3 regions of the Nakamurella alba genome follow, and region 3 is predicted to be linked to each of the others. Evidence: riboswitches for the same ligand, from Rfam matches in the RefSeq annotation. Region 3 holds a riboswitch; each other region holds the start of a gene.
The links. Region 3 has a riboswitch for cobalamin ahead of GIS00_RS16995 (LPXTG cell wall anchor domain-containing protein). Riboswitches for the same ligand answer to the same signal wherever they lie in the genome.
Positions count from the first base shown of each region.

Region 1: it holds a riboswitch for cobalamin, as region 3 does, so the genes downstream of both, GIS00_RS12340 (ribonucleoside-diphosphate reductase subunit alpha) here and GIS00_RS16995 (LPXTG cell wall anchor domain-containing protein) in region 3, are expected to answer to the same signal.
Region 2: it holds a riboswitch for cobalamin, as region 3 does, so the genes downstream of both, cobN (cobaltochelatase subunit CobN) here and GIS00_RS16995 (LPXTG cell wall anchor domain-containing protein) in region 3, are expected to answer to the same signal.

Region 1 covers NZ_WLYK01000005.1:27,003-36,875, reverse strand. The annotation lists gene GIS00_RS12350 (class I SAM-dependent methyltransferase) at 1-448, shown strand, start outside; gene GIS00_RS12345 (zinc-dependent alcohol dehydrogenase) at 459-1,484, opposite strand; cobalamin riboswitch at 1,649-1,882, shown strand; gene GIS00_RS12340 (ribonucleoside-diphosphate reductase subunit alpha) at 2,067-5,009, shown strand; gene GIS00_RS12335 (ribonucleotide-diphosphate reductase subunit beta) at 5,123-6,190, shown strand; gene GIS00_RS12330 (SDR family oxidoreductase) at 6,195-6,953, opposite strand; gene GIS00_RS12325 (hypothetical protein) at 6,950-7,396, opposite strand; gene GIS00_RS12320 (hypothetical protein) at 7,521-8,045, opposite strand; gene GIS00_RS12315 (rhodanese-like domain-containing protein) at 8,116-8,595, opposite strand; gene GIS00_RS12310 (Lrp/AsnC family transcriptional regulator) at 8,689-9,147, shown strand; gene GIS00_RS12305 (DUF6924 domain-containing protein) at 9,177-9,605, opposite strand; gene GIS00_RS12300 (serine hydrolase domain-containing protein) at 9,651-9,873, opposite strand, start outside.
Region 2 covers NZ_WLYK01000001.1:852,280-862,152, forward strand. The annotation lists gene cobN (cobaltochelatase subunit CobN) at 1-2,715, opposite strand, end outside; cobalamin riboswitch at 2,747-2,940, opposite strand; gene GIS00_RS03750 (precorrin-3B synthase) at 2,978-4,069, shown strand; gene GIS00_RS03755 (precorrin-8X methylmutase) at 4,066-4,737, shown strand; gene GIS00_RS03760 (precorrin-2 C(20)-methyltransferase) at 4,734-6,257, shown strand; gene cobM (precorrin-4 C(11)-methyltransferase) at 6,225-6,965, opposite strand; gene cbiE (precorrin-6y C5,15-methyltransferase (decarboxylating) subunit CbiE) at 6,965-8,206, opposite strand; gene GIS00_RS03775 (VWA domain-containing protein) at 8,524-9,873, shown strand, end outside.
Region 3 covers NZ_WLYK01000006.1:392,023-401,895, reverse strand. The annotation lists gene GIS00_RS17000 (energy-coupling factor transporter transmembrane component T) at 1-959, opposite strand, end outside; gene GIS00_RS26970 (putative sodium/potassium/calcium exchanger) at 956-2,062, opposite strand; gene GIS00_RS16995 (LPXTG cell wall anchor domain-containing protein) at 2,059-3,699, opposite strand; cobalamin riboswitch at 3,783-3,914, opposite strand; gene GIS00_RS16990 (hypothetical protein) at 4,098-4,346, shown strand; gene GIS00_RS16985 (rhodanese-like domain-containing protein) at 4,612-4,944, shown strand; partial or broken gene GIS00_RS29045 (DUF4328 domain-containing protein) at 4,983-5,795, shown strand; gene GIS00_RS27825 (SDR family oxidoreductase) at 5,963-7,093, opposite strand; gene GIS00_RS16970 (DUF5926 family protein) at 7,656-8,603, shown strand; gene GIS00_RS16965 (CPBP family intramembrane glutamic endopeptidase) at 8,668-9,477, opposite strand; gene GIS00_RS16960 (polysaccharide deacetylase family protein) at 9,638-9,873, shown strand, end outside.

The DNA of each region.
Region 1 (9,873 bases), on a different contig from region 3:
CGATCTGGGCTGCGGCACCGGCAGTCTCGCCCTGCTGTGTGCGGAAGCGGGTCACCGGGTCGACGGCATCGACAGTTCACCTCGGATGATCGATCGCGCCCGCGCCAAGGCGCGAGCCGCGGGGTTGGCTATCAGCTACGAGACCGGTGATGCGGCAGACCCTCCCGCTTCGGCCGGACCGGTCAACGTGATCCTGGCACGCCACCTGCTGTGGGCCCTGCCGGATCCATCGGCGGCGATCAGCCGGTGGGTGGAGTTGCTCGCGCCAGGCGGGTCGCTGGTGGTGATCGAGGGACTCTGGTCCACCGGAGCCGGTATTCCCGCGGAGGCATGCCGGCGGATCGTGTTGGAGCACCGGCGGTCCGCGGTGGTGACCGTCCTGGATGACCCGGTGCTGTGGGGCCGGGTCATCGACGACGAGCGCTACCTGTTGGTCAGCCCGGACTGATCGGTCGGCGTCAGCCCGCCAAGAGCTCCCGGGTCACCAGTACTTTCACCTCGTGGCCGGTGGCGGCAGCGGCGAAGGCGTCGGCCGCCTGCTCGAGCGGGAAGGTGGCCGTGATGAAGTCCTCCGGCCGGACGAGCCCGGCCCGGATGATCTCGATCGACCGCTCGTAGTCCTCGGGCATGTAGGTGGCGCTGCCCTGCAATCGCATCTGCAGGTCCTGCAGCTTCGGCAGCGGGACGGTCACGTCCTTCTGCGGGACGCCGACGATCACCACGGTGCCGCCCTTCTGCGCCAGCCCGAACGCCTGGTCGACGGTGGGCTGCAGTGCGACGCAGTCGAAGACGACATCAGCACTCTCGCCGAGGATCTCGCGGACGTGCTGGACCATGTCGGGATCGCCGGCGTCGACGACCGCGTCGGCACCGAGCCGCCCTGCGCGCTCGCGCTTGCTCTCCAGCATGTCGGTGACGACCACGGTGCGCGCCCCCGCATACCGCACCGCCGCCAGCATCAGCAGACCGATCGTGCCGGCGCCGATGATCACGACGGCCTTGCCCTCGACGCCGCCGCTGATCCGCTCCGCGTGCACCGGTGTGGACAGCGGCTCGATGAGAGAGGCTTGCAGGTCGGTGATGTCGGTGGGCAGCACATGGACGCGACCGACCGGAACGGTGAAGTGGTCCGCCATCCCGCCCTGGTCGTAGCCGCAGCCGAAGAACCGGAGGTGCTCGCAGATGTGGCTGCGCCCGGTCCGACACATCTTGCACTCGCCGCACGGCAGAGTTGGCTCCACGGTGATGTGGTCCCCGACGGCCACGCCGTCGACCCCGGCACCGACCGCGCGGACCGTGCCGACGACCTCGTGCCCCGGCAGATAGGGGAGCGGGACGAACGGGTGGTGGCCGGCCGCCGCATGGACGTCGGAACCGCAGACGCCGGACACCGACATCTCCACCAGCACCTCGCCGGGCAACGGCTCGGGCCGCTCCGCGTCGACGACCTGCACGCCCTCCGGCCGCACGATCACCCGTCGCATGCTCTCCGGCATCCTGGAACTCCCGTCGTCGTCGACCCGTCGGACCTGCTGAGGACATTGTGACACCGATGTCAGAAGGTGCCACCGGCGGACCGGTCGCCACCCCGGTCGTCGCGACACGCCACGACATCTGGGGGTGGTCAGAGTTGCCCACCCCAACATGTACTGTCCTCGCTACCGAAGGTTCTCCCCGGGTGACACCGGGGAGAGGCAACAGGGAACCCGGTGCGATTCCGGGACTGCCCCGCAGCGGTGAGTGGGAACGACCACGGTCCCGGCGGCTCGAGAAGAGCAGCCGGACAGCACTGGGTGAGAGCCCGGGAAGCGACCGTCAGTAGGTGTGCCGGAGACGGCACGTGCCCACGAGTCCGAAGACCTGCCTCGGGACGGGCGCCACCGGCGCCCGTGCACGACTGACCCCGAGGGAGGGTCGTCCGCCCCCGCGGCTGCTGCCGCCGGGGTGCGCACGCTCCCCCGGATCCGTCGTCACCGACGGCTCGCGAGGAGAGAGCTTTGACCAGCACCCTGGACGCCACCCACCTGTCCGCAACACCCCCGGACCATCCGGTCCCCACCGCACCGATGTCGGTGCGCCGCCGCGACGGGTCCGTCGCCCCCTTCGACCAGGGCCGGATCGCGGTCGCGATCACCAAGGCTTTCCTGGCCGTCGAGGGCGAGACCGCAGGCCGGTCCTCCCGGCTGCGCGCTGTCGTCACCTCCCTCACCGAGGCGGTCGTCGGCACTCTGGAGCGGCGCTACGGCGACACCGGCCGCCCGGTCGACCTCGAGGACGTTCAGGACCAGGTCGAGCTGGCCCTCATGCGCGACGGTCACCAGGCCGTGGCCCGTGCCTACGTGCTCTACCGCGAGGAGCATCGTCGCGCCCGGGCCGAGCGCGCAGGCACGCAGACCGCGACCGTCGCCGGGCTGTCCGTCGCCAGGGCCGACGGCACCCGGGTGCCGCTGGACCGGGCCCGCCTCCGCGTGCTCATCGACGAGGCCTGCGCCGGGCTGGCCGACGCCTCGGCCGACGCGGTACTGACCGCGACCGAGGCCAACCTGTACGACGGGATCAGCGAGAAGGAACTGGGTCTCGCCCCGATCATGGCTGCCCGGGCGCTGGTGGAGACCGAGCCGCGGTACTCCCAGGTCGCCGCCCGGCTGCTGGCGGACACGCTGCGATCGGAGGCGCTGAGCCACATCACCGGCACGCCGGACCAGGCCACCGCGACGGCGATGAACGACCGGTACGCCGCGTACTTCAAGGACTTCGTGGCCCGGGGCATCGCCCTCGGCCGGCTGGACCCGGAGCTGGCAGGCTTCGACCTGGACAAGGTCGCGGCGGCGCTGGAGGGCGAGCGGGACGGCACCTTCACCTTCCTCGGGCTGCAGACCCTCTACGACCGGTACTTCCTGCACGACGACGGGGTGCGGTACGAGCTGCCGCAGGCGTTCTTCATGCGGGTGGCGATGGGGCTCGCCGTGCGCGAGATCGACCGTGAGGAAAGGGCGATCGAGTTCTACCGGCTGCTGTCCTCCTTCGACTTCATGGCCTCGACCCCCACCCTGTTCAACTCCGGGACCACCCACTCGCAGCTGAGTTCGTGCTTCCTGACCACCGTCGACGACGACCTCGCCTCCATCTTCGCCGGCATCAAGGACAACGCGATGCTGGCGAAGTTCTCCGGGGGCCTCGGCAACGACTGGACCCCGGTGCGGGGGATCGGCGCACACATCAAGGGCACCAACGGCACGTCCTCCGGCGTGGTCCCGTTCCTGAAGATCGCGAACGACACCGCGGTCGCGGTGAACCAGGGCGGCAAGCGCAAGGGCGCAGTGTGTGCCTACCTGGAGACCTGGCACATCGACATCGAAGAGTTCCTCGACCTGCGCCGCAACACCGGTGACGACCGCCGGCGGACGCACGACATGAACACCGCGAACTGGGTGCCGGACGAGTTCCTCCGCCGGGTGGAGGCGGGCGGGCAGTGGACGCTTTTCTCCCCGGACGAGGTCTCGGACCTGCACGACCTGTACGGCGACGCCTTCGCCGCCCGGTACGCCGAGTACGAGGCCGCCGCCGACCGCGGCGGGATCCGGGTGTTCCGGCGGCTTCCCGCCGTCGACCTGTGGCGGCGGATGCTCACCGCGCTGTTCGAGACCGGGCACCCGTGGATCACCTTCAAGGACGCCTGCAACCTGCGGTCCCCACAGCAGCACGCGGGGGTGGTGCACTCGTCCAACCTGTGCACGGAGATCACCCTCAACACCCGCACCGGCAGCGACAGCGAGACCGCCGTCTGCAACCTCGGTTCGGTGAACCTGGCCGCCCACGTGACCGCGGACGGGCTGGACGTGGAGCGGCTGCGCCGGACCGTCACCACCGCGGTGCGGATGCTGGACAACGTCATCGACATCAACCTGTACACGGTGCCGTCGGCCCGGCGGTCCAACCTCAAGCACCGCCCGGTCGGACTGGGGCTGATGGGCTTCGCCGACGCGCTGTACACCCTCGGGGTGCCCTACGCCTCCGAGGCGGCGGTCGAGTTCGCCGATGTCTCGATGGAACACCTTTCCTACTGGGCGATCTCGGCGTCGTCGCAGCTCGCCGCCGAGCGTGGCCGGTACCCGTCGTTCGACGGATCGCTGTGGAGCCGGGGCATCCTGCCGATCGACTCCATCGCCCTGCTGGCCGACGCCCGCGGTGGTGACCTGGACCAGGACCGCACGGCGCGGCTCGACTGGGAGTCCCTGCGTGAGCGGGTGCGCACGGTGGGCGTGCGGAACTCCAACATCATGGCGATCGCGCCGACGGCGACCATCTCGAACATCGTGGGTGTGTCGCAGTCGATCGAGCCGACGTTCCGCAACCTGTTCGTCAAGTCGAACATGAGCGGCGACTTCACCGTGGTGAACGAGCATCTCGTGCGGGTGCTGAAGGAACGCGGGCTCTGGGACGAGGTGATGGTGGCCGACCTGAAGTACTTCGACGGGTCGCTGGTGGAGATCGATCGGATCCCCGACGACATCCGTGAGCTGTTCGCGACCGCGTTCGAGGTCGACGGGTCCTGGCTGATCAAGGCCGCCTCCCGGCGGCAGAAGTGGCTGGACCAGGCGCAGTCGCTCAACCTCTACGTAGCGGCGCCGAGCGGCCGGAAGCTGGACGAGCTGTACCGGCTCGCCTGGCGTACCGGGTGCAAGACCACCTACTACCTGCGGTCGACATCTGCCACCCACGTGGAGAAGTCGACGCTGCGCGGTACCGACGGCCGGCTCAACGCGGTGTCCGCCGCGGCGCCGGCGACCGCCGCCCCGGAGCCCGCTCCGGTCGCAGCCCCGGCTGTCGTCCCTGCTGTCCCTGTCCCTCCTGCCGCTCCGGCCGCGGCGGTCCCGCCGGTCCCGCCGGTCCCGGTGCCGGCACGACCGGAGGTGTCGATCGCCGACGCCCTGGCCGAGTTTCCTGCCGCGGGCACGGATGCGCTCGCGTGCTCCATCGACAACCCTGATTGCGAGGCCTGCCAGTGAGCACCGATCTCTGGGCCGACGAGTTCACCCCGGCCGCTCCCGCGGCCCCGTCTGCCGTGCCGTCGCCGCCGGCGGCACCCGTGGCGCCGCCGGCGCAGGCAGCGTCGGCGCCGATCACCGGGACCGTCGTGGGCGTCGACCTGGGCACCGGCACCGCCGGCCGGGTGGACGTCAGCCAGAAGGCGATGATCAACGCCCGGGCCGACGTCAACCAGCTGCTGCCGCTGAAGTACACCTGGGCCTGGGAGAAGTACCTGGCCGGCTGCAACAACCACTGGATGCCGACCGAGGTGTCGATGCAGGCGGACATCGCGCTGTGGAAGAGCACCGACCCGGCGACCGGGCTGACCGATGCCGAGCGCACGATGATCAAGCGCAACCTCGGCTTCTTCGCCACCGCGGAGTCGTTGGTGGCCAACAACATCGTGCTCGCGGTCTACCGCCAGCTGACCAACCCGGAGTGCCGGCAGTACCTGCTGCGCCAGGCCTTCGAGGAGGCCGTGCACACCCACACCTTCCAGTACATCTGCACCTCGCTGGGACTGGAGGCGGGCGAGCTGTTCAACATGTACCGCGAGGTGCCGTCCATCACCGAGAAGGACGCCTGGGCGCTGCAGTACACCCGGACGCTGGAGGACCCGGCGTTCCGCACCGGCACCCCGGAGGCCGACCAGGCGTTCCTGCGGGACCTGGTGGCGTTCTACGTGGTCTTCGAGGGCATGTGGTTCTACACGGGTTTCGCCCAGATCCTGTCCCTCGGCCGGCGCAACAAGATGGTCGGCATCGCCGAGCAGTACCAGTACATCCTGCGCGACGAATCGATCCACCTGAACTTCGGCATCGACGTCATCAACCAGATCAAGATCGAGAACCCGCACCTGTGGACCGCCGAGTTCCAGGCGGAGGTCCGCGGCATGCTGGCGAAGGCCTGTGAACTCGAGATCGCCTACGGCCGGGACACTCTCCCGACCGGCATGCTCGGTCTCACAGCGGCCCAGTGCGAGCAGTACATGTACTTCATCACCAACCGGCGGTGCGCCCAGATCGGGCTGCCGGCGCTGTACCCGGACACCGAGAACCCGTTCCCGTGGATGAGCGAGATGATGGACCTGAAGAAGGAGAAGAACTTCTTCGAGACCCGGGTGATCGAGTACCGCACCGGTTCCGGCCTGGAGTGGTGAGGGTTCACCCGAGGGCGGCCAGCCACTCCTGGTAGGTCTGCACGCCGTGGTCGGTGGGGCCGTGCGGGACGAGAGTGCCGTCCCGCATGGCCTTTCCGAGTCCGCCCGGGAGCGGGACCTGCAGGATCGGCCCGCGCCGGTGCTGCGTCCGGGCGTACCGGCGCACCATGTCGACCATCCGTTCCTCCCTGGGCCCGCCGAGATCCGGCACCCGGCCGGCAGGTGCGCCGATAGCGAGCTCCACCAGCCGCTGCGCGACCTCGCGGGCGGCGACCGGCTGCGACCGCATCGCCGGGATCAGCATCAGCGGGCCGACGGTGATCTGACCGTAGATCTGGGTGGCGAACTCGTGGAACTGGGTGGCGCGCAGGATGGTCCACGGCACCGGGCCCGCCTCGACGAGCTTCTCCTGCGTCACCTTGCCCGCGTAGTAGCCGTACGGAGCCTGTCCCACGCCCACGATGGACAGTGCCACGTGGTGCCCCACGCCGGCCGCCTGCTCGGCAGCCAGCAGGTGCGATGTTGTTGTGCGGAAAAAGGTCTCGGACCCCTTCGCCGATCTGGTCTGCACCGAGAGCACGTCGACGACGGCGTCGGTCCCGGCCAGCTGCTCGGCGAGCCGCGTCGCTGCGGAGGCGTCGTCGGAGGTCAGGTCGATGCCGGCGTGCCGGGAGAGCACCACGGCTTCGTGCCCTTGCTCGTGCAGCACCTCCACCACGTGTGTGCCGACAGCTCCGTTGCCTCCGGCAACAGCGATCCTCATCGTTGGTCCTCCTTCGGGGTGGTGGCGGACCGTCCCGTCGACGGCCGCGCGGGGAACAGCAGTGGTAGCGGGAGCAGCACGGTCAGCAGCAGTGAGACCGGCTGGCCGAAGGCGTCGATCGTGGCCATCCCGTGCAGATGCACGACGTGGTAGAGGAAGTGGGGGAGGCTGAACACCAGCCAGGCGACCGCGACCACCCGACCGGCGGCCGTCCGCGCCGCTGCACCCCGGGTGAGCACTGCGATGATGCCGGCGGCGGCCAGACCGAGGTAGAGCGCGCCGACGTCACGGATCAGGTGCTGGTTGTACGGGCCGTCCATCATGACCCAGGCGCCGAACCCGACTCCGGGGAACGAGTCGTAGAACCGGTCGGGCAGGAACAGAGCCCACCCGCCGACACCGAGGCCCAGCAGGTTGAGGATCCACAGCAGTGTCGTGCGCATGACCGTCCCAGCAGCAGCGGCCGGGAACCATGTCCGATTGCTGTCCCGGCGTCTGCCCAGGTGACACCGCAGCCCCGCGGAATGTGACGATGACGCCGGTCACACCCCCGGACTCACATCCGGCTCAGGTGACGGCCTTCCGGATCTGCTCGACCACCGCGCGCACCCGCTCGCGATCGACCTTCTGTTCGGCGGTGTGCATTCCGGAGTACTCGCCGGGTTCGACGGTGAGCTGCACGCTGCAGCCGGGAAGGTCGACCCGCAGTCTGAACTCGCCGCCGTCGTAGATGCGGCCGCCCATGTCCTGCTGGGTCAGGCCGCACAGGTCGCGGACCCCGGCGAGCAGCGCGTCGAGCGCGTCCGGTGTCAGTGACCTGCCGGACACCGGTCCGTTGCCGTCGATGGTGCCGTTGCCGAGCACCTCGACCTTCCAGCCCTGCTGCTGGTTCTGCGGGTTGTACGGCGGCAGCACGCCCATGGTCAGCCAGACGGCGTCGGCGTCAGGTGGGCCACTCGGAGTCGTTGACGGTGGCGTCGAGGAGCCGGCCACCGGGGTCCCGCCGGTGCTGCTGCATCCGGCGATCAGGAAGAGCAGCACCGCCGCGCACGGTGCGATCAGTCGGCGGCAGAGGGTCAGCGGTGCGTCCATGGAGCTCGGACGGATCCGGGGACCGTGGGGTTCCCGGTCCGACCGGATTCGCGCAGGTCGGGACCGGAGTTCAGCAGTCGCAGGTGACGGTCGAGCGCGGTGCGGTCAGCGGGTCGACCGCACCCGCGGCGATCCCGCTTGCGGTCTCCACCGGCATGCCCTCGCGGGCCCAGTACTCGAAGCCGCCGATCATCTCCTTGACCGGATGCCCGAGCAGCGCGAAGGCGAGTGCGGCGCGGGTGCCGCCGTTGCAGCCCGGTCCCCAGCAGTAGGTCACCACCGGCGTGCCGGCCGGGATGAGATCCGCGGCCCGCGAGGCGATCTCGGCGGTCGGCAGGTGCACGGCGCCGGGGATGTGACCCTGCGCCCAGGCCGCAACACCCCGGGAGTCGACCAGGACGAACCCCGGCGTCCCGGAACGCAGGGCCGCGGCGACGTCGGAGGCGTCGGTCTCGAAGTCCAGCTTCGCGCGGAAGTACGGCACCGCGGCCGAGGCCGGGGTGGCAGGCCAGGCGATGGCTGCAGCGGGGACAGCAGGCACAGTGGTCATGTCCAGAATCCTGCGGCCGAGCGGAACCCGTGAACAGGGCCGATCCACGGCAGTTGGCGCGAGCAGGCGCGGATCCGACGATAGATTGCCACCATGGCCGTCGATCCCGCGCCCCGCCTCGACCAGACCGACGCGGCGATCCTTGCCGAGCTGCAGGCCGACGGTCGGTTGTCCGTCGCCGACCTCGCGCGCCGGGTCTCCATGTCCGCGAGTGCCACCGCGGAGCGGCTGCGCAGGTTGGAGGAGACCGGGGTGATCACCGGCTACGCGGCCACGGTCGACCCGACCAGGCTGGGCTACGGGATCATGGCGTTCCTGCGGCTGCGGTACCCGACCAGCAACTACAAGCCGCTGCACGACCTGCTCGCCGTCACCCCGGAGATCGTCGAGGCGCATCACGTCACCGGTGACGACTGCTTCGTGCTCAAGGTGGTCGCGACGTCGATGGGGCACCTGGAGCAGGTGTCCGGCCGGGTCGGCACCCTCGGCGGCGTCACCACCAGCGTCGTGTACTCCAGCCCGCTCACCGGCCGCGGTCTTCCGCCCGCCTGAACGGCCGATCTGCCGGCGGCCGATCTGGTTCAGACGTGGTCGTCGAAACCGCGGAAGACGCCGCCGCTGTCGTCCGCGTAGTCCGCGAACTCGTTGAACATCATGTTGCCGATGGCCAGGTTGGCCTGGATGCCGAACACCTCGGAGGGCAGAGCCCGGAAGCTCCGACCGGGTTCCTCCAGCCGGTCCACGACGAGAACCGTCGGCTCCGGGTCGGTGAGCGCGAGCAGGTCGGCGAGGAAGACATGGGTGGGGTCGGGCAGGACGTCGCTCTCCTCGCTCCAGAGCGTCTCCGGCACGAGATCGCCGGCCGTCAGCCCTTCGAACCGCCGTTCGCTGACGTACTCGATGTTGGCTGCGAACGGTTCGCCCAGACCTTCGACCGTCTGCTCCACGGCAACGGCCGCGCACAGCGCATCCCAACCGGCGTCGGTGCCGGGGTCGAAGGACGTCCGGATCAGCAGGGAGGCATCCAGGGCGGTCTGTCTGCGGGAACTCGATGGTCACAGCGACGTCTCCGATCCGATCGATGGCGGCGCGACCTGCGTGGACAGCGCCTGGTCGTGCAGCGGCACGCCGTTCCAGCGGGTGCTCACCTGCCCGGTGTCGGTGTCACAGCGGATCAGCAGGTGATGTGGGGTCTGGACGGCGACGATCCGCGCCTCGAACGTCGTCGGCGAGGTCCAGCCGCCGCGCGCCACCCAGGGGCCGTTCACCTCCGGCCAG
Region 2 (9,873 bases), on a different contig from region 3:
CGGGATGACCTCGAGCCCGCTGACCCGGCGCGAGGCCTCGTCCCAGACCGGGGTGACGCCGATCAGCGCCAGCACCTCGGCGATGTCGTCGCCGGAGGTGCGCATGGCGGAGGTGCCCCACACCGAGAGTCCCACCGACCGCGGGTACTCCCCGGTGTCGGCCAGGTGTCGCTCCAGCAGCGAGGCGGCCATCGCCGAGCCGGTGTCCCAGGCCAGCCGGGAGGGCACCGCCTTGGGATCGACCGAGTAGAAGTTCCGCCCGGTCGGCAGCACGTTGACCAGGCCGCGCAGTGGCGACCCGGACGGCCCGGCGGCGACGAATCCGCCATCGAGAGCGTGCAGCACGGCGGACATCTCGTCGGTGGTACGGGCCAGTCGCGGCACGATCTCGGTGGCGGCGAACCCCATGACCGACGTGACCGCCGGGTCGGTGTCGCCGAGCACCCCGGCGACGACGCCGGCCATCGCGGACGGTGCCCAGCCGGCGGCCTCGGCGGCCTCCACCAGCGACCGGGCGGTGGTCTCGGCGGCGTCGACGGCGGCCAGGTCGGCCCCGTCCTTGAGGCCGAGCGCGGCGCGCAGCCCCGGATGGGCCACGGAGCCGCCCCAGATCTGCGTGGCCCGCAGCATGGCGAGCACCAGGTTGACCCGGGCCTCACCGGTCGGCGCGGCGCCCAGTACGTGCAGGCCGTCGCGGATCTGCACGTCCTTGATCTCGCACAGCCAGCCGTCGACGTGCAGCAGGAAGTCGTCGAAACCCTCGTCGTCGGGCCGGGTTCCGATTCCCAGGTCGTGGTCCATCTTCGCCGCCTGGATCAGCGTCCAGATCTGCGCCCGGATGGCCGGCAGTTTGGCCGGGTCCATCGCGGCGACGTTCGCGTGCTCGTCGAGCAGCTGCTCCAGCCGTGAGATGTCGCCGTAGGACTCGGCCCTGGCCATCGGCGGCACCAGGTGGTCGACGATCACCGCGTGCGCCCGGCGCTTTGCCTGGGTGCCCTCGCCGGGATCGTTGACCAGGAACGGGTAGATCAACGGGACACTGCCCAGCGCCGCGTCGGTGCCGCAGTCCGCAGACATGCCGACGTTCTTGCCGGGCAACCACTCCAGGTTGCCGTGCTTGCCCATGTGCACCACGGCGTGCGCGCCGAACTCCTGCTCGATCCACCGGTAGGCGGCCAGGTAGTGGTGCGAGGGCGCCATGTCCGGGTCGTGGTAGATCGCCACCGGGTTCTCGCCGAACCCGCGCGGCGGTTGGATCAGGATCACCAGGTTCCCGGCCCGCAGGGTGGCCAGCACGATCTCCCCGCCCGGGTCGGTGGAGCGGTCCACGAACAGCTCGCCGGGCGCCTCCCCCCAGGCGTCGGTCACGGCCTCCCGCAGGCCCGGGGTCAGCGCGCCGAACCATTCCCGGTACCGGGCCGCCGGGATGCGGACCGGTTGGCCGGCGAGTTGCCCTGCGGTGAGCCATTCCTCGTCCTGGCCGCCGGCGTCGATGAGGGCGTGGATCAGCGCATTGCCGGCGGTGGTGTCCGGCTCCTCGCCGTCGATCGGCGGCAGCGGGGCCAGCCCGGGCAACGCGTCCGGGCCGTCGGCCGGTCCGACGTCGTAGCCGGCGTCGCGCAGCTCGCGCAGCAGCCGGACGGTGGACACCGGGGTGTCCAGGCCGACCGCGTTGCCGATCCGGGAGTGCTTCGTGGGATAGGCGGACAGCATGATCGCGATCCGCCGCTCCGCCGGCGGCGTGCGCCGCAACCGGGCGTGGCCCAGCGCGATCCCGGCGAGCCGGACGCAGCGCTCCGGGTCCGGCACGTACCGCGGCAGACCGTCGGCATCGGTCTCCTTGAACGAGAACGGCACCGTGATGATCCGGCCGTCGAACTCGGGCACGGCGACCTGCGTCGCCACGTCGAGTGGGCTGAGCCCGTCGTCCGACTCCAACCACTCGTCCCGGCCCCGGGTCAGGCACAGCCCTTGCAGGATCGGGATGTCCAGGTCGGCGAGAGCCGAGACGTCCCAGGCATCGTCGTCACCGCCGGCGCTCGCGGCCGCGGGGTTGCTGCCCCCCGCGGCGAGCACGGTGACCACCAGTGCGTCGAGCCGGCCCAGCTCGGCCAGCAGGTCCGCCGGAGCGGTGCGCAGCGAGGCGCAGTGCAGCGGGACACCGAACCCGCCCTGCCGGTCGATCTCGTCGGCGAGGGCGTGCACGAAGGCGGTGTTGCCGCTGGCGTGGTGGGCGCGGTAGCAGAGCACGCCGATCCGCGGCCCGTCCGGCCGCGGTGCCGGGTCGCGGGGGAGCAGGGCCCAGTCGGGCAGCGGGCGGACCGGGGCGAACCCGGTGCCGGTCAGCAGCACCGTGTCGGACAGGAAGGCGTGCAGCTCGGTCAGGTTCTCCGGGCCGCCCTCGGCGAGGTAGCCGTGCGCCTGCGCGGCGACGCCGATCGGCACCGTGGACAGCCGCATCAGCTCCGCGTCCGGGGTGCGTTCGCCGCCGAGCACCACCATCGGCAGCCCGGTCGCCCGGATGGCGTCGAGCCCGTCCGCCCAGGTCCGGACCGTGCCGAGGATCCGCACCAGGACCAGGTCGCAGCCCTGCAGGAATGTCGGCAGATCGGCGATCTCCATCCGGGCCGGGTTGGCCAGGACCACGTCGGCACCCGAGGCGCGGGCGGACAGCAGATCGGTGTCCGAGGTGGACAGCAGCGCGAGACGCGGCATGGCGGAGCTCCTTCCACCGGGCCTGGGACCGGTTCGGACGTCCCCGCAGGTCAGTCTCCTGACTTCCGGATCGACGCCCGCCCCGACGCCTTCCCACCGGCGGACCGGCAGTGACGCCCGCACCGGCGGACCGGGGCGGAACTCGGGACGCGCTCCCCGGTCACAGTGGCTCAGGCCGTCCCGGATGCTCGCCGGGTTCCTGACAACTGCGGGGTGGTGCGTTGGTGACGACCACTCTAGCGGCCGTGCCACCATGGGCGCCGTGTCCCCACCGATCGCCCGTTCCGCCGCGGACCGGTGCCCCGGTCTGCTGCGTCCGCACCTCGCCGCCGACGGCGCGCTGGTGCGACTGCGGCTGCCCGGCGGGCGGCTGCCGGGGGTGGCACTGTCCGCCCTCGTCGGGGCCGCGGACCGGTTCGGTGACGGCGACCTGCAGCTGACCTCGCGGGGGAACGTGCAGATCCGTGGCATCCGGCCGGATCCCGACGGGGAGGCCCCGGCGGCGCTGGTGACGCTGCTGTCCGACGCCGGCCTGCTGCCCGCCCCCGGGCACGAACGGGTGCGGAACGTCACCGCCTCCCCGCTGTCCGGGATCACCGGTGGTACGGCCGACATCCGTTCACTGGTCGACGCTCTCGACCGCGCGGTGTGCGCTGCCCCGGACCTGGCCGGACTGCCCGGGCGGTTCCTGTTCGGGATCGACGACGGGCGTGGTGATCTCGCCGGCCTGCGGCTCGACCTCGGGGTGCGGATGACCGGTCAGGACCACGGCTGGCTGCTGATCGGCGGCCGCCTCGGGCCGTCGGTGGCGACTGCCGGGATCCCCGATGCGATCGTTGATCTCGCCTCGCAGTTCCTGCGGGTGCGGGGCCGGGCCTGGCACGTGGACGAGCTGCCGGACGGTCTGCCGGGCGTCACGACCGCGCCCGATCAGCCCCGGGCGCCGGTGGTGATGCCGTACGGGGTGCTCACCCGGGACGACGGGGACGTCGCGCTGTCGACCGCGGTACCGCTCGGGGTGCTGACCCCGGCGATGCTGGATGTGCTGCGCGGGCAACCGGAGGTCGTGGTGACGCCATGGCGCGGGATCGTGCTGCCGACGGCCGCACCGGGGATGGCGCCGGTGCTGGCGGACGCGGGCTTCCTGTTGGACGGGGACGCGGCGTGGAGCGGCATCAGCGCCTGTACCGGCGCCCCGCGCTGCCCGTCCGGACGGGCCGACACCCGGCCGGTGGCAGCATCTCTCGCGACCCAGGGCCATCGGGGGCGGGTGCACGTGATCGGGTGCCCGCGGGCCTGTGGCGCGCCGGCAGGGGAGCACCGCTCGGTCCGGGCGTGGGAGGTCACCGGATGATCGACGACGTGCTGCGGCCGCCGACCGCCCGCTACGACTACGTGCGGGACGGCGCGGAGATCTACCGTCATTCCTTTGCGATGATCCGGTCCGAGATCGACCCGGCCGCGCTGGCGCACCTGCCCGCGGTGGCGGAGCGGGTCGCCGTCCGCATGGTGCACGCCGCCGGCGAGCCGGAATTGGCGGCGGACCTGCAGATCCACCCGGAGCTGGTCCCCGCCGCACGGACGGCGCTGGCGGCCGGGGCGCCGGTCTTCACCGACGCGCACATGGTCGACGCCGGGATCACCCGGGCCCGGCTGCCAGCCGGCAACGAGGTGGTCTGCCTGCTGCGCGACCCGCGGGTGCCCGGCCTCGCGGCACGCTGGGGGACCACCAGATCCGCTGCGGCCGTGTCGCTCTGGGGGGACCGGCTGGCCGGTGCGGTGGTGGCGATCGGCAACGCCCCGACCGCGCTGTTCCACCTGCTGGAGCTGCTGGCGGACGGTGCGCCGCCGCCGGCGGCGATCGTCGGCCTGCCGGTCGGCTTCATCGGGGCCGCCGAATCGAAGGAGGCCCTCGCCGCATTCGGGCGCGGGGTGCCGTACCTCACCGTGCGAGGACGCCGCGGGGGATCCGCGCTCGCCGCGTCCGCGGTCAACGCCCTCGCCAGGGAGCAGGAGATATGAGCAGCACAGGTACGTTGGCCGGCGTCGGACTCGGACCCGGTGACCCGGAGCTGATCACCCTCAAGGCCGCCCGGCTGGTGGCGGCCGCCGACGTCGTCGCCTACCACTCCGGCCCGCACGGGCGGTCCATCGCCCGGACCATCGCGAGCCACATCCTGCCGGCCGGGGTGATCGAGGAGGCGCTCGTCTACCCGGTCACCACCGGCGAGACCGCCGACCCCGGCGGCTATCCCGCGGTGATGGACCGCTTCTACGACGAGTCGGCGGAGCGGCTGGCCGTGCACCTGGCGGCCGGCCGGGACGTGGTGGTGCTGTGCGAGGGCGACCCGATGTTCTACGGGTCGTACATGTACCTGCACGACCGGCTGGCCGGGCGCTTCCCGGCGAGCGTGGTGCCGGGCGTGACCTCGGTGTCCGGCGCGGCCGCGGCGGCCGGGCTGCCGCTGGCCCGGCACGAGGACGTGCTGACCGTGCTGCCCGGCACCCTGCCGGCACCGGAGCTCGCGCGCCGGCTCGCCGACACCCAGGCCGCCGCGATCATGAAGCTGGGCCGCACCTTCCCGGAGGTGCGGCAGGCGTTGCGCGAGTCCGGCCGGGAAGCCGGCGCCGTCTACGTCGAGCGGGCGAGCACCGCGGACCAGCGGGTGCTGCCGGCCGCCGAGGTGGATCCCGCTGTGGTGCCGTATTTCTCGCTGGTGCTGGTACCCGGCGGTGACCGGCGGCTGGCCCGGGCCGCGGTGCCCGCTGCGGTGGCGGAACCCGCGGCCGCACCGCCGGCGGAGCTGCTGGTGGTCGGGCTCGGTCCGGGGCCGGACGGCTGGGTGACGCCGGAGGTGGCGGCGACCCTCGGGCAGGTCGACCACGTGGTGGGGTACGCGCCCTACGTGGACCGGGTGCCGCAGCGGGAAGGGTTGGTACGGCACGCCTCCGGCAACACCGTGGAGCTGGACCGGGCCTCGCTGGCGCTGGAGCTGGCGCTGGCCGGGCAGCGGGTCGCGGTGGTGTCCGGTGGCGACGCCGGGGTGTTCGGGATGGCCGCCGCGGTCTTCGAGGCGGCCGGCGCCGACGACCGGTTCGCCGGTGTGCGGATCCGGGTGCTGCCGGGGATGACCGCGGCCCAGGCGGTGGCCGCCCGGGCCGGGGCGCCGCTCGGCGGGGACCACGCGATCGTCTCGCTCTCCGACCGGCTCAAGCCCTGGTCGGTGGTCCGGGACCGGCTGGCCGCACTCGCCGCCGCCGACCTGGTGATCGCGATCTACAACCCGGCCTCGCGCAGCCGGACCACCCAGGTCGCCGACGCCCGGGACCTGCTGCTGCAGCACCGCTCCGCGGACGTGCCGGTGGTGGTGGGCCGGCAGGTCGGCCGCGCAGCCGAGTCGGTGGAGATCACCACGCTGGGCGCGCTGGACCCGGCGTCCATCGACATGGGCTGCCTGCTGATCGTCGGGTCCACCCGGACGACCGCCGGGTCGCACGGGGTGTGGACCTCACGGTCGGTACCGGCTGCCGTACAGGTGTGAGTCGACGAAACCCTCGGCGCCCAAAGCCCTCCCGATGACGATGACCGCCGCCTGACGCAGGCCCGCGGCCTCCACCCGGTCGGCGATGGTCGCCAAGGTGCCGCGCAGCACCACCTCGTCCGCCTGGGTGGCGCGGTGCACCACGGCGACCGGGCAGTCCGCGCCGTACTCCGGCAGGCAGTCCTCGACCACCTGCCGGACCCGGGTGACCGCCAGGTGCAGCACCAGCGTCGCCCGGGACGCAGCCAGCAGCGACAGTCGTTCGGTCTCCGGCATTCTCGTCGACCTGGCCTGTGTGCGGGTGAGCACCACCGTCTGCGCCACCTCCGGCACGGTGAGCTCCCGCCCCAGCAGCGCCGCCGCCGCGGCGTAGGCGGGCACCCCGGGCACCACCTGCCAGGGCACACCGACCTCGTCCAGCCGGCGGGTCTGCTCGGCCAGCGCCGAGTACAGCGACGGGTCACCGGAACACAGCCGGGCCACGTCCTTGCCGGACCGGTGCGCCCGGACCAGGTGCCCGACGATCTGCTCCAGGTCGAGGTGCTGGCTGTCGATCAGCTCGGCGCCGTCCGGGCAATGCCCGAGCACCTCGGGGGTGACGTAGGTGCCTGCGTAGAGGCAGACCGGGCTGGCCTGCAGGATCCGCACCGCCCGCAGGGTGAGCAGGTCGGCCGCGCCGGGTCCGGCGCCGACGAAGTGCACGGTCATCAGAAGCCCTCCCGGGGAACGTCGAGTGCCCACTGGACCACCGGGCGGGCGGGCGTCCAGCCGGTCCAGCGGCCCAGCGGGAGCGCCCGTTCCACCGAGATCCGGGTCAGGTCACCACCGTTCGTACCGGCGGCAGCGAGCAGCGACTGCTCGCCCTCCAGGGTGACCGCGTGCGCGACCAGCCGCCCGCCCGGGCGCAGCGACTCCCGGGCCAGCCGCAGGGTTGCGGCCCCGCCCTCACCGCCGAGTCCGCCGCCGACGAACACCGCATCCGGATCGGGCAGCCCGGTCAGTGCGTCGGGGGTGCGACCGGTGACGACGGAGACGGTGACGCCGAGCCGGGAGGCGTTGCGGGAGATGCGGTCCGCCCGTTCCGGGTCGGACTCGACGGCGACGGCCCGGTTGTGCGGGTGCTGCCGGCACCACTCGATCGCGATCGACCCGGCGCCGGCGCCGAGATCCCAGAGCAGTTCACCCGTCCGCGGGCCGAGCCGGGCCAGGGCGGCGGCCCGCAGTTCGCGTTTGGTCAGCTGCCCGTCGTGCTCGTAGGCCTCGTCGGGCAGTCCCGGGGTGGTGCTGGATCCGGTCGAGAAGCCGTGCAGACACACCAGGTTCAGGTCGGGGACGGTGACGTCCGGCCAGGCGCCGGGCGTGCCGTCGAGCCGGAGTTCGGCACCACCGAGGTCGGCGAGCACGGTCATCGCGGCGTTGCCGTGACCGTGCCTGGTGAGCAGGGCCGCCAGTGCCGCCGGGGTGCCGGAGTCGGCGGACAGCACGACGATCCGGGCGTCCGGATGAATCTCTCGCAGTACCGGGTGCAGCGGCCGGCCCACCGCCGACACCACGGCGACATCCTCGGCGCGCCAGCCCATCCGGGCCCGGGCCAGGGTCACCGAGGACAGGTGCGGCAGGACTTCGACGGCGTCGGGGCCGAGCAGGTCCAGCAGGGTGCTGCCGATCCCGGACAGCAGCGGGTCGCCGGAGGCGAGCACCACCACCGGGGCCGCGGCCTGCTCGAGCAGGGCCGGCAGGCGGTCCCGGAGCGGGCGGGGGAGCGGGGTGCGCCGTGCGCCGACGTCGTCCGGGAGCAGGGTGAGCTGGCGGGGCCCGCCGACCACGGTCGCCGCGCCGGTGAGGACCCGCCGACGGTGGTCGTCCAGCCCGGGCCAGCCGTCGGCACCGATGCCGACGACGGCGATCGGGGCCGGGGTGGAGGCCGTGGCGGAGACGTGGCTGGACACGACCCGGGACCTTAGCGGGCCGCCGGCTGTGGCAGCATGACCGCCGACGGTCGTGGAGGAATGCGGTGGGTGGCGCGGTGCGCCACGAATCCGCAGCGGTCCCGCCACTGTGACCTGACCGCCCCGGGGACCGGACCATCCCGGGCGGCAGGGAGCCAGGACGTCCGCGTCCGTCCGCCGCTGCCGGACACGGCTCGGCGTCCCGTGGCGCGGGCGTGGACACCCGCGGAGGAGGTTCCGTGTCTGTCGTCGTGCACCCGACTGCTCCGGTGGCCCCGGTCGGGTACCCGTTCAGCGCGGTCGTCGGCGCCGACGACATGAGCCTGGCCCTGCTGCTCTGCGCGGTTTCACCCGCCATCGGCGGGGTGCTGGTGCGCGGCGAGAAGGGCACCGCGAAGTCGACGACGGTGCGCGCGCTGACCGGGCTGCTGCCGCCGGTGCGGGTGGTGGCCGGATGCCGGTTCTCCTGCGACCCCGCCGATCCCGACCCGCGCTGCCCGGACCTGCCGCAGCACCGCGGTGACGCCGGCGACCGGCCGGCCCGGCTGGTGGAGCTGCCGGTCGGTGCCACCGAGGACCGGGTGGTCGGGTCCCTGCACCTGCAGCGGGCGCTCACCGACGGGGTCACCGAGTACGAGCCGGGACTGCTGGCCGCCGCGCACCGCGGACTGCTCTACGTCGACGAGGTGAACCTGCTGCACGACCACCTGGTCGACCTGCTGCTCGACGCGGCGGCCATGGGCCGGGCGTCGGTGGAACGGGACGGTGTCTCCGTCACCCACGGTGCACGGTTCGTCCTGGTCGGCACCATGAACCCCGAGGAGGGGGAGCTGCGGCCGCAGCTGCTGGACAGGTTCGGGCTCACCGTCGAGGTGACCGCGCCGCGGGAACCGGGCCTGCGGGCCGAGGTGGTCCGGCGCCGGCTGGACTTCGACGACGACCCCGCCGGGTTCGTGGACCGGTACGCCGCGGCCGAGGCGGCACTGACCTCCCGGATCGACGACGCCCGCCGCCGGCTGGCGGCGGTGCGGCTGGACGATGCGGCGCTCACCGCGATCGCCACCGTGTGCGCGGCCTTCGAGGTGGACGGCATGCGCGCGGACATCGTGACTGCGAAAGCGGCCGCCGCCCACGCGGCCTGGTCCGGGCGGGACACGGTGCAGCGCGCGGACATCCGGGCCGCGGCCCGACTCGCCCTGCCGCACCGGCGCCGGCGGAACCCGTTCGACGCGCCGGGCCTGGACGAGGAGTTGCTGGACCGGATCCTGGACGACCTGGAGCCGGAACCGGAGCCCGAGCCCGAGCCGGATCCGGAGCCGGATCCGGGGCCCGGGTCGGGCTCCGAACCGGGTTCCGGACCCGACGGCGGCCAGGATGGTGGTGCTCCCGACGGGGCGCCTGGCGACGGCTCACCCGCGGACAGCACGTCGGCCGACCCTGCTGCCGCCGACCGGGGGCCGGCGGCGGGTCCTGACGGTGAGCGGGCTCCCGGGATCCAGGCCGGGACGGCCGGGACCCCTTTTCGGACCAGGCGTTTCGAGGTCGACGGGCTGGGCGCCGGGGAGGCCGGGCGGCGGTCGCGGGCGTTGACCGGGCGCGGCCGGGCGGTGGGCAGCGTGCGGCCCGGTGACGGATCGGGCAGCGGGCTGCACCTGCTGGCCACCGTG
Region 3 (9,873 bases):
CCGACGACCGACCCGGCCAGCGCGACCAGCCCGGACCCGATGACCACACCGTCCCGCCAGGTCCACGGGTCGGTGCGGTACCGGGTACGGACCACCCGGCGCGACCCGGCGGTCAGGCCGGCGACGGCGGCGCCGCAGCCGATCACCAGCGCAAGGACCGTCACCGGCAGCGGGGTGGTGGTGTCCAACAGCCCGTAGATCCCCAGCACCAGACCGCCCAGCCCGACCAGCACCAGGCCGGCCGTCCACCGGCGGCCGGTGCGACCCAGGCCGCCCTCCCGGCCGTACCCGCGCCCGTCCATCGACGCGGCCAGGGTGAGCGCGCGGTCGGTGGCGTCGGCGAGCAGCGGCAGCGCCAGCCGGGCCCAGGCGCGGATCCGCCTCAGCAGCCCGCGGCCCGCGGTGGCGTCACCGCGCAGTTCCCGGGCCCGGCGGACCCGCTGCGCCCCGGCCAGCAGTTCCGGCGCCAACGACATGGCGACCACCACCGCGACGCCGACCTCGTAGAGCGCCCCGGGCAGCGCGGCCAGCAGCCGGCGCGGATCGGCCAGCGCCACCGCCGCGCCGACGCAGCACAGCAGCACCGCGAGCGACAGCGCGGCGTACAGCGTGCCGAGCAGGCCGTCGGCGTACACCGGCCCGCCGATCCCGATCCCGGTGGCCCAGTCCGGCAGGTGCACCGTCGGCAGGGTGAACAGCACCGGACCGCCGGTGGGCGAGCCGAGCAGGATGTGGAAGACGGTCCTGATGGCCAGCACGACCAGGGCCAGCTTGAAGAAGGCGGCGAACCCGCGCGTCCAGCCCGGCGCCCACGGTTCGCGGGAACGGCAGCTGCTGACCACGAACCAGGTCACCGCGATCAACGTCGCGAGCAGGATCGGGTTGGTGGTCCGGTCGGCCGTCGCGGCCAGGCACAACGCCCAGATCCACCACGCCTCCGGACGGACCTGCGCCGTCACCCGCGGGACCGTCGCGACCGCAACACCGCGACGGTGCCCAGTCCCGCGACCGCGAGCGCTCCGACCACCACACCCCAGATGGTGCCTGCCGACGAGTCGTTCTCGTCGGAGGTGGCCGCCGACGCGGGCAGGACCGACGGATCGGCGGACGGGGTGGTGTCGCTCGATCCGGTGGCCGATGGGGCCGGGGCCGATGTCGAGCTGATTGGTACAGGAGGCGCGGAGCTGCCCTGGTGCGAGAGCCGGGTCGGGGACGACGCGCTCGGCGGGATCGCGGAGGTAGCGGGGGAGCGGCTCGGCGTCGACGGTGCGCCGGTGGTGGCCGTTCCGGAGGTCGTTGTGGTGTCCGGCCCGCCATCGGTCTGCTCGGCAGTGGTGTCGGCCGTGGGCGGGTCGGCGGTCGGCGCCGTCGGCGGAGCCGGGGCGGTCGTGCCAGGTGCCTGCGTGGTCGGCGGTGTCGTGGGAGACGGTGCTGTCGGCGGGGCAGCAGTGGTCCGCGTCGTCGGAACCGGGGCGGTGGTCGGCCGCGGGGTCGTCGCCCGGGTGGTCGGAGCCGGAGTGGTCTTCGTGGGGGTGGGCTTGGGCGTGGTCGGCGCCGGTGCCTGCGTGGGGGTGGGCTTCGGGTTGGTGGGCGGCGCGGCCAGGGTCGGTGGGTCGATCGGCGGCGGGTCGCCGGCACCGAAGGCCCAGCCCTCGACGCTGCCCGGGGCCGGGTCGTACGAGCCGGCTCCTGCGGTGCTGTAGACCCAGGTACCGCCGGGCTGGGCGTGCCAGTAGGACCAGTAGGCGTTCGAGGGCGCCCCGTTGCACGGATCCGGTTGGCCGTCGATCTGGCAGACGAAGCCCGGTTGGCGCGGGACGAAAGCGTAGCTGTGGCCGGCCGACTGCAGGGCAGCGAGGCCGTTCGCGGCGTCACCGCTGCAACTGACGTCGGACCCGACGACAACGGTGACCTGCTGGGCGGTGCACGGCACGGCCGCTGCCGCTGCGGCCGGTGCCGCCCCGAGGAGTGGGGCGGCACCGGCGGCGAGCAGGGACAGCAACAGCGGGCGGAACCGGTGGTGTCCCCGGGCGCGGGAGTTCCTGGCCCGGGTGCGGATCATCGGTGCCGGTGTCCCGCGGCCACGCTGCGACGACGGGCGATCAGCAGCAGCGACCCGCCGAGCAGCAGGGTGACGAGGCCGATGATGCCCAGGGTGGTGACGCCGGAGGAGACGCCGGTCGCGGCCAGCGAGGGCTCGACGGTGACCGGGATGGTGACGACCACACCGGAGGTCTCGCCGATCACCCAGATCTCGTGCTGCCCGGCCTCGGCGTCGTCCGGGATGGTGACGGTGGCCGAGCCGGCGCCGTCGGCGCCGATCAGGAAGGTGCCCAGCACGATCGGGGTGGAGTGCAGCTCGACCCGGGCGGTCTCGCCCGGCAGGAAGCCGCTCACCGTGACCGTGACGGAGCCGCCCTGCGCCACCGAGCCCAGATCGGCGGAGACCGACGCCGACTCGGACGTGCTGGTGGCCGGGGTGGTCGCGGTGGTGGCCGGGGTGCTCGTCGACGGGGTGGACGGGGCCGAGGTCGAGGACACCGGAGCGGAGGAGCTGGACGGGGACGACGTCGAGGAGCCGGACGACGACGAGGGGCTCGTGCTGGAGCCGGCGGAGCTGCTGGAGCTCGGCGCGCTGCTCGAGCTGGTCGGCGGGTCGGTGCCCTCGAGCACCGGCGCCTCGGCGGCCGCGTCGGTGTTGTCGACCGTGTTCAGGTCGGCGCCGATCAGGCCGAGGATCGCCTGCGAGGTGGCACGCGGGGCGGTGGTGGCGTCGAAACCGGTGCCGTCGTAGGCGATCGCGCCGACGTCGTCGCCGTTCACGGTCACCTGCAGACCGGTCAGGTACTGCATGCCGGCCGCGGCCGGATCCGGGCGGTCGCCCTTGAGCAGGGCGGCGGTGGCCAGCCCGGTGGTGTTGCTGTTGACCGCACCCGGCACGCCGCCGGTGGCCGCGGCTGTGAAGCCGCCGTTCTCCTGCTGGATGCCCTCGAGGTAGTCGAGTGCGGCTTCCTGGGACTCGCCCGGGTTGAGGGCCTGGATCGCGTGGGCGGTGCCGTCGGGATCGCTGACGCACGGCTGGACGTCGTAGGAGAGGGCGAACCCGCCGTCCTGGCACTGCAGGCTGCGCAGCGAGGCGCCGGCGTCCTGCGGCGCGGCGTCGGTGGTGCGGTTCAGCGCGATGATCGCCAGCGACTGGGTGATCGCGTTGCTGTAGTCGCCGTACTCCGAGACGTCGCTGTAGCGGCCGGTCTGGGAGTGCAGGTTCTCCAGCTGGACGACGAGGTCGACCCCGCCGAAGTTGCGCGGGTCCTCACCCTGGGCGTCGGCGACCAGGATGGTCTTGGCCAACGCGCCCGCGTACGACTCGGTCTCGCCGTTGCCGACGTAGGTCCGGACGTTGTCCGCCAGCCAGCCGGTGGCGGCCGCGGCGGCGTCCTGGCCGACCTTGGCGCTGTCCAGCGCGAGGATGACGTCCGCCGTCAGTCCCTGGTCGTCGTACTTCGTGCCGCCGAAATCGGTCTGCATGTGGTCACCGTCGACCAGCTGACGGGCGAGCCAGCCGGCCGCACCCGCGGCCGGATCCGTGGTGTACACCGGCCCTTCGGCGGGGACGGCGAGGGCGGGGGCGGCGAGCAGCGCGCCGGCGCCCAGGACCGTCGCGGACACGACCGCGGCGGTACGGATCAGGAAGGACATCGGGGCCTCTCAGCTGGGTCCCGACGGACGTACCCCCGCTGCGACGCGGGGGGACTCCGCCCGCGGACCTCGACGGGTGGTGTGGAGCCGTTTCGCACCGGGCAGGTATCCGGACTCGTCCGCGGCGCGGGCCGCGGACCTACCGTTGCGGGTCAGTGCCGGAGTCGGACCGGCTTCCCCTGCCAGGTGGGCACAACCGGTCCAAAGTCCCAGGCAGGTCCGGGTGGTGTCAACTCGGTGTGACCCGCCCGGCCGGGCGAGCACCGTGTCCGATGGCAGCGCTTGTCCGCCGGTTGATGACGCCGCAGCGGCTTCCAGCACGCGCGAGCGGCCGCCGGCGGAACGTTGCCGGGTACCGTTCGGGGCGGCGGGTCCGGTGAGGCTCACGGAGGTCGGGCATGTATCGAACACTCCTCGTCGGGATCGGCGTCCTGCTGGCGGTCCTGGCCGTCGGGCCTGCGGGGTCCGCCCGCACGAATCCGGATGTAGGTGATTCGTCGGATCCGGAATCAGATTTCTCGGGCTCGAGCGCGCTCAGGTTCTTGTCCAAGGAGCAGTTCAGGACGCGCGTGGGTGAGGCGGCCTACGAGGAGAAGTTGGCGCGATACCGAGCTGTCGAGGCGGACGACTCCCGCAGCAGCGAGTGACCCGACTCCACACCGCCCTCCCGAGCGCTCCGTGTCTGATAGTCGCGCTGGTCCGCCGGTTGATGCAGCTGCAGTCGCTCCCTCGTTCCGAGTGGACTGTCGCGCCGGTCCGCCGGCTTGAGCGGCTGCAGTCCTTCCTCGTTCCTCGGTCGTCCCGCACCCGCCCGGCTCCCCGCCGCTCCGGAGTCGTCCCGCACCCGCCCGGCTCCCCATCGCTCCGGATCCGGGGACGCCCGCGGGGGTGGGTGGGAGGATGGAGGGCGTGATGCCATCCCAGGTTCCCGAGGTCGGGATCGACCAGGTGCCCGCCGACGCCGTGCTGCTCGACGTGCGCGAGAGCGACGAGTGGGAGGCCGGGCACGCGCCGGGCGCCGTCCACATCCCGATGACCACGCTCACCGGCCGCCTCGGCGAGGTGCCGGAGGCAGCGCCGCTCTACGTCATCTGCCGGTCCGGCGGCCGGTCCGCCCGGGTCACCGAATTCCTCAACGCCAACGGCTGGGAGTCGGTCAACGTCGCCGGCGGGATGATGGAGTGGGCCCGCGCCGGCCGGCCGTTGGAGGGCGCCGGCAGCGGCGGGGCCCCGGAGATCATCTGACCGTGCGCTGTCCCCGCTGCGCCCGCACCCAGCCGCCGATGCCGCGCGGCGTGCACAGCTGCGTCTACTGCTCGGCCCCGCTGCCGATCCAGCGGTGGCGGGCGCACCCGCCGCCAGGGGTGACCGTCGGTCGCCGGCCGGAACCACCGCCGCGTGCCTATCACGGCCCGCCGTCCTATCACGGGCGGCCGCCGCGCTGGGGCTTCCCCACCGTCATCTGGCGGACCGCCACCGTGCAGACCGAGAGCGACGACGCCGCAGGCGTTCTCGGCCGGGCGCGGAGCGCCCTGCGGATCGGTGCACTGACCGCCGGACTGACCGCCCTGGCTGCGGTGATCGCCGCGAGCGGAGAGACCTGGCGCTACGTGCTCATGCTCCGCGGCCGGACCGAGGTGCTGCCACCGGTGCCGGTCCGGGCGAGCGAGGCCCTGGTGGTGTCCGCGAGCTGGACGGCGGTGGCCGGCGCGTTGCTCACCGCGGTCCTGGTGCTGCCGGCGCTGGTGCGCCTGCACGCCGCGACCGCCCACCGGGCCGGGGCTTCGCCGTCCCGGCGACCGGCCTCGGTGCTGGCCCGGATGGTCGTGCCGGTCTGGAACCTGCACGGGATCGGTCAGGTGCTGTCCGAGATCGACCTCGGACTGCAGGTGGAAGGTTCGGAAGATCAACGCCCGCAACGGGTCTCCCGCTGGATCACGGCCTGGTGGGTGCTCTGGGTGCTGAATGCGGTGCTGGTGGTGGCCACCCTGGTGCGAGCGTTCGGCACCAGCGAGCAGGCGGTCGCCGACACCGTGGAGTTGCACATCGCCGTCGACCTGGTGGGCGCCGCGGTCGCACTCTGCACGGTGTCGGTGCTGCGCCGGTTCCTGGCCCGCTGGGACGGCCGCGACGGCGCAGTGCCACGCGGGTGGCAGGTGCAGGCGCCTGCCCCGACGCGTCTCCGGCGCGCCGGCGCGGATCGCCCGTCAGCAGATGCGGACCCAAGCCCGGCCGCCGACGACGCGACTGCCGAAGGCACGGGTCAGTCGATGGTCACGACGGCGCCCGAGGGCCCGCCCGGCGGACCGGACGAGATCCGGCAGACCAGCGACGCGACCTCTGCCGGGTCCCAGCCATCCGAGCCGGCCGACGGTCCGGAACTCAGCACGGCCACCCGGATCCCCTGACCCTGCAGCTCCACGGCCAGGCCGGCGCCGAGTCCGGCGATGCCCTGCGACAGGGCGCGGTCCATCGCGACACCGGTCCCGGCGCGACCCTGGTCGGCCAGCAGGACCAGTCGGCCCCCCTGCCCGCGGCCGGCGAACGAGCGGGCGGCGGCCTGCGCCACCAGGGCGGCACCCAGCAGTTCCACCGACAGCGCGGTGGCCCACGCCTCGCCCCAGGCGGCGGACGCGGCGCCGATGTCCGTGCTGCGCGGGGTGCCGGCGGCGTGCACCACCACGTCGATCCCGTCGAAGTGCTGATCCACGGCGTCGAACATGCGCTCCACGGCGTCCGGATCGGTGAGATCCGCTCCGACGGCGAGATGCCCGCGCCCGGACAGCGCGCGGCTGATCTCCCGGGCCCGGTCCGCGCGCTGGCCGTGGTGCACCGCCACCCGGAAACCGTCGTCGGCCAGTCCGGCCGCGATCAGCGAACCGACGGCACCGGACCCGCCGATGATCAGGGCGCGACCGCCGTGGGCGGGGTCGGCGCGGTGGTGCGACGAGCGGGTGGCGGAGAAGCGCTCCGGGGTGTCGTCGTCGGTGCGCCGTCGCCGGTGCCGACGGCCCGCGGTCGCCGCCGACGGGGTGTCGGCGGCCCGGACCACGTCGGCCGGGATCCGCACGGTCGGGTCGGCGGCCACCGGGATGGGCGATTGGCCCGTTTCGGGCACGACTGTGGTTTCGCTCACAGCCGCCTCGGCGATCTCGTCACCGTCGGTACCGGTCGGTGCGGCGGCCTCGGGGAAGTCGTCATCGAACGGCTCACTGTGGTGGTGGCCATTGGTGTGAACACCGTCGGCGACATCGTTCGCGACCGGCGCCGGCGCCGGCGGTGGCCATTCGAAGGGGCGCAACGACAACAACGGGCGCAGGTTCGGCAGCGGCGGGAGCTGCCGGTCGTCGCGCCCGGCGCCGGTGTGGTCGGCAGCGGATCGATCGTCGGTCATCGTGCTTCCGTTCGGGTGATCTGCTTCACCTGTCCGGCGGTCAGGAGTGTGTCTCGGGAGTGCGGTCGCCAAGGCCGGTGGGCCGGAAGGATCCTCGCCCGACCGCTGCGACGGCAGCACGGCGGAGTCCGCGTGCCGACCGACAGTGGTGGGTGGATCGCTCGGCACAAGTCATCATCCTCACGGGAGTGGGCGGACCGGTCCTGCGGGGCTCTGACCTGCATCGAGACCGGCTGCAAGCGCTGCGGTGCGCCGGTGGTGCCACGACGTGTCGGCACCGTGGCGGCTCCTCGACTTCCGTACTCCCCGACGGATTGACACTGTACTGACCGGACCCCCGGCACCGACAGCCACGATCCCGGTGACGACCGCGACCGTCCGGTTGCCGGATCCCGCCCGGCTCTCAGGTACCACCACGGAGCCACAGCGCGGCGCGCGGAGCAGTCGGTCGTCGGCGCCGGACGGGTGGACGACGAGCGGCCCGATGCCGCCGTACGGAACCGGACTCCGGGGCCGGTACGAGGCGTCCGGAGGTCACCGTGAGGTCGGCTACCGTTGCCGGGTGTCCAAGAAGTCCTCGACCAGGTCCGCCCGTGCCACCGCTCCCGAGGGCGAGGCTGCGGTCAACCCGCGCAGCCCCTGCCCGTGCGGTTCCGGCCGCCGTTACAAGGCATGCCACGGATCGGCCGACGCCGCCGAGCTGATCGTCGTCCGCCCGTACGAGGGCCTGGCCGGCGAGACCGAGCTGATCGCGCTGCGCGAGTTCGTGCCGTCCGCGACGGTGCCACTGGAGCTGAAGGACGCGGGCGAGGACAGCCCGACCGTCACCCTCGCGACCGTGCTGCCCGGCGCGGCCGCCGCGCTGACCCGCGCCGACGGCTCGATCCTGCTGGGTCTGCAGGTGCAGACGCACTCCGGCGATCTGGCCCGCGATCTCGGTGCGGCGCTGGAGTGGGCGCTGCAGGCCGGGCCGTCGCAGGTGCTGCCGGTCACCGGCCGGGCCACCGCCGGCCCGCGGTTCGGCGACCTGGTCGTCGACGCCCCGTTCGACGTCACCGTGTACGAGGACTTCTCCTGGTGGCTCGAGGAGGAGCCGGAGCAGGGCGGCGAGGTGGCGCTCTCGCTGGAGCGGGCCAACGCCGCGATCATGCCGACCGCGCGGGTCGCCGAACAGCCGGGCGCCTACTGGGTCGACGCCGGTGAGAAGGCGCACCTGCGCTGGGTGCGACCGGAGGACGAGACCCCGTTGATGGCCGCGCTGGCCCGGCTCTCCGCCGCAGGCGAGCTCGATCTCGGCGAGGGATCCCGCTACGTCGGGTCGTTCCGGGCGCACGGCCGGCTGGTGCCGGTGTGGGACCTGGACCGGGACGCGCACGCCAGCGAATGGGACACCCCGGCGCTCGCCTTCGCCGGCCGGCTGGAGAAGGCGCTGGCCGTCGAGGCACCGCTGACCGACGACGAGCGACGGGCCCGGGACGGCATCCTGACCCGGCAGTTCACCCTGCGCTGATCCGCTTGCCGGTCGGTCGCCGTCGGGCGGCCGGTGGTGGGGGTCGTCGGGCGCCGTGCCTCGGTCAGGGCAGCCAGCTGACCTTCCCCTGCAGCAGCGGGTAGGCGACGAAGACCACGATGTCGATCAGCGAGTGCGCGATCACCAGTGGCCAGAGCCGCCGCCACCGCAGGAACACCAGCGCGAAGATCACGCCCATGATCGCGTTGCCGACGAACCCGCCGTACCCCTGGTAGAGGTGGTACGAGCCGCGCAGCAGCGCCGACGCGGCGACCGCGACCCACAGCCGGACCCGCAGGTCCTGCAGCCGGGTGATCAGGTAGGCGACAACGAGAACCTCTTCCAGGAAACCGTTCTCGATCGCGGCGAGGATCGACACCGGGAGTCGCCACCAGGTGTCGGTGAGGTTCGAGCCGACCACCGTCAGCGAGAAGCCCAGGGCGTGCGAGACCAGGTACAGACCGAGTCCCGGGACGCCGATGAACGCGGCCAGACCGGCGCCGCTCGCCAGGTCGCGCCACGGGTGGCGCAGGTCCAGCCCGAACCGCTCCTTGACCGCCAGCCCGGACCGCCACAGCAGGTACAGGCCCAGCACTCCCCAGGTGACCGCCTGGGTGATCGACAACAGCTGCCGGATCAGGTCGATCCAGTTCAGGTCGGACTGCGGCGCGACCACCGCGACCGCCTGCGAGGACAGCTGCTGCCCGGCCTGCGCGGCCCGGATCTGGTCCTCGATGATCGAGACGATCGAGCGCAGCCCGGACATGCCGAGGGTGATGAGCAGGACGATCGCGATCTCGACACGGATCGCGTTGGGGGTGTCCCGTCGGGGCTCCCGGAACTCCGGGGCAGCGGGCACGGATGCGCTGGTCATGGCGTCCGTCAGGGTAGAGCGGCGGGCGGTGCGGCGGATGGCAACGGGCATGGCGCCGGATGGGGAGCGGGTGGGGATCACACCGATCCGATCCTCGGTGGCGCACACTGGTCCCGTTTGCTTCGCGTTGCGAAACTGTGTGCGGACCGTGTGAAGAGGGATGAGGGACATCGTGCTGCTGCGCCGTCGGGCCCGACGACTGCCGATCGTGCTGCTGGGGCTCGGTGCCCTGCTGCTCACCGCCTGCAGCGGTGGTGAGCAGGCCGCGGTGACGGTCACGTCGGAGGTGGTGGTGCCGGCGACCGGGGGTGTGACCTCGTCATCGGGCGCGGTCACCGACCCGACGAGTGCGTCGAGTTCTTCGAGTATTGATCCGACGTCCTCGAGCGCGGATCC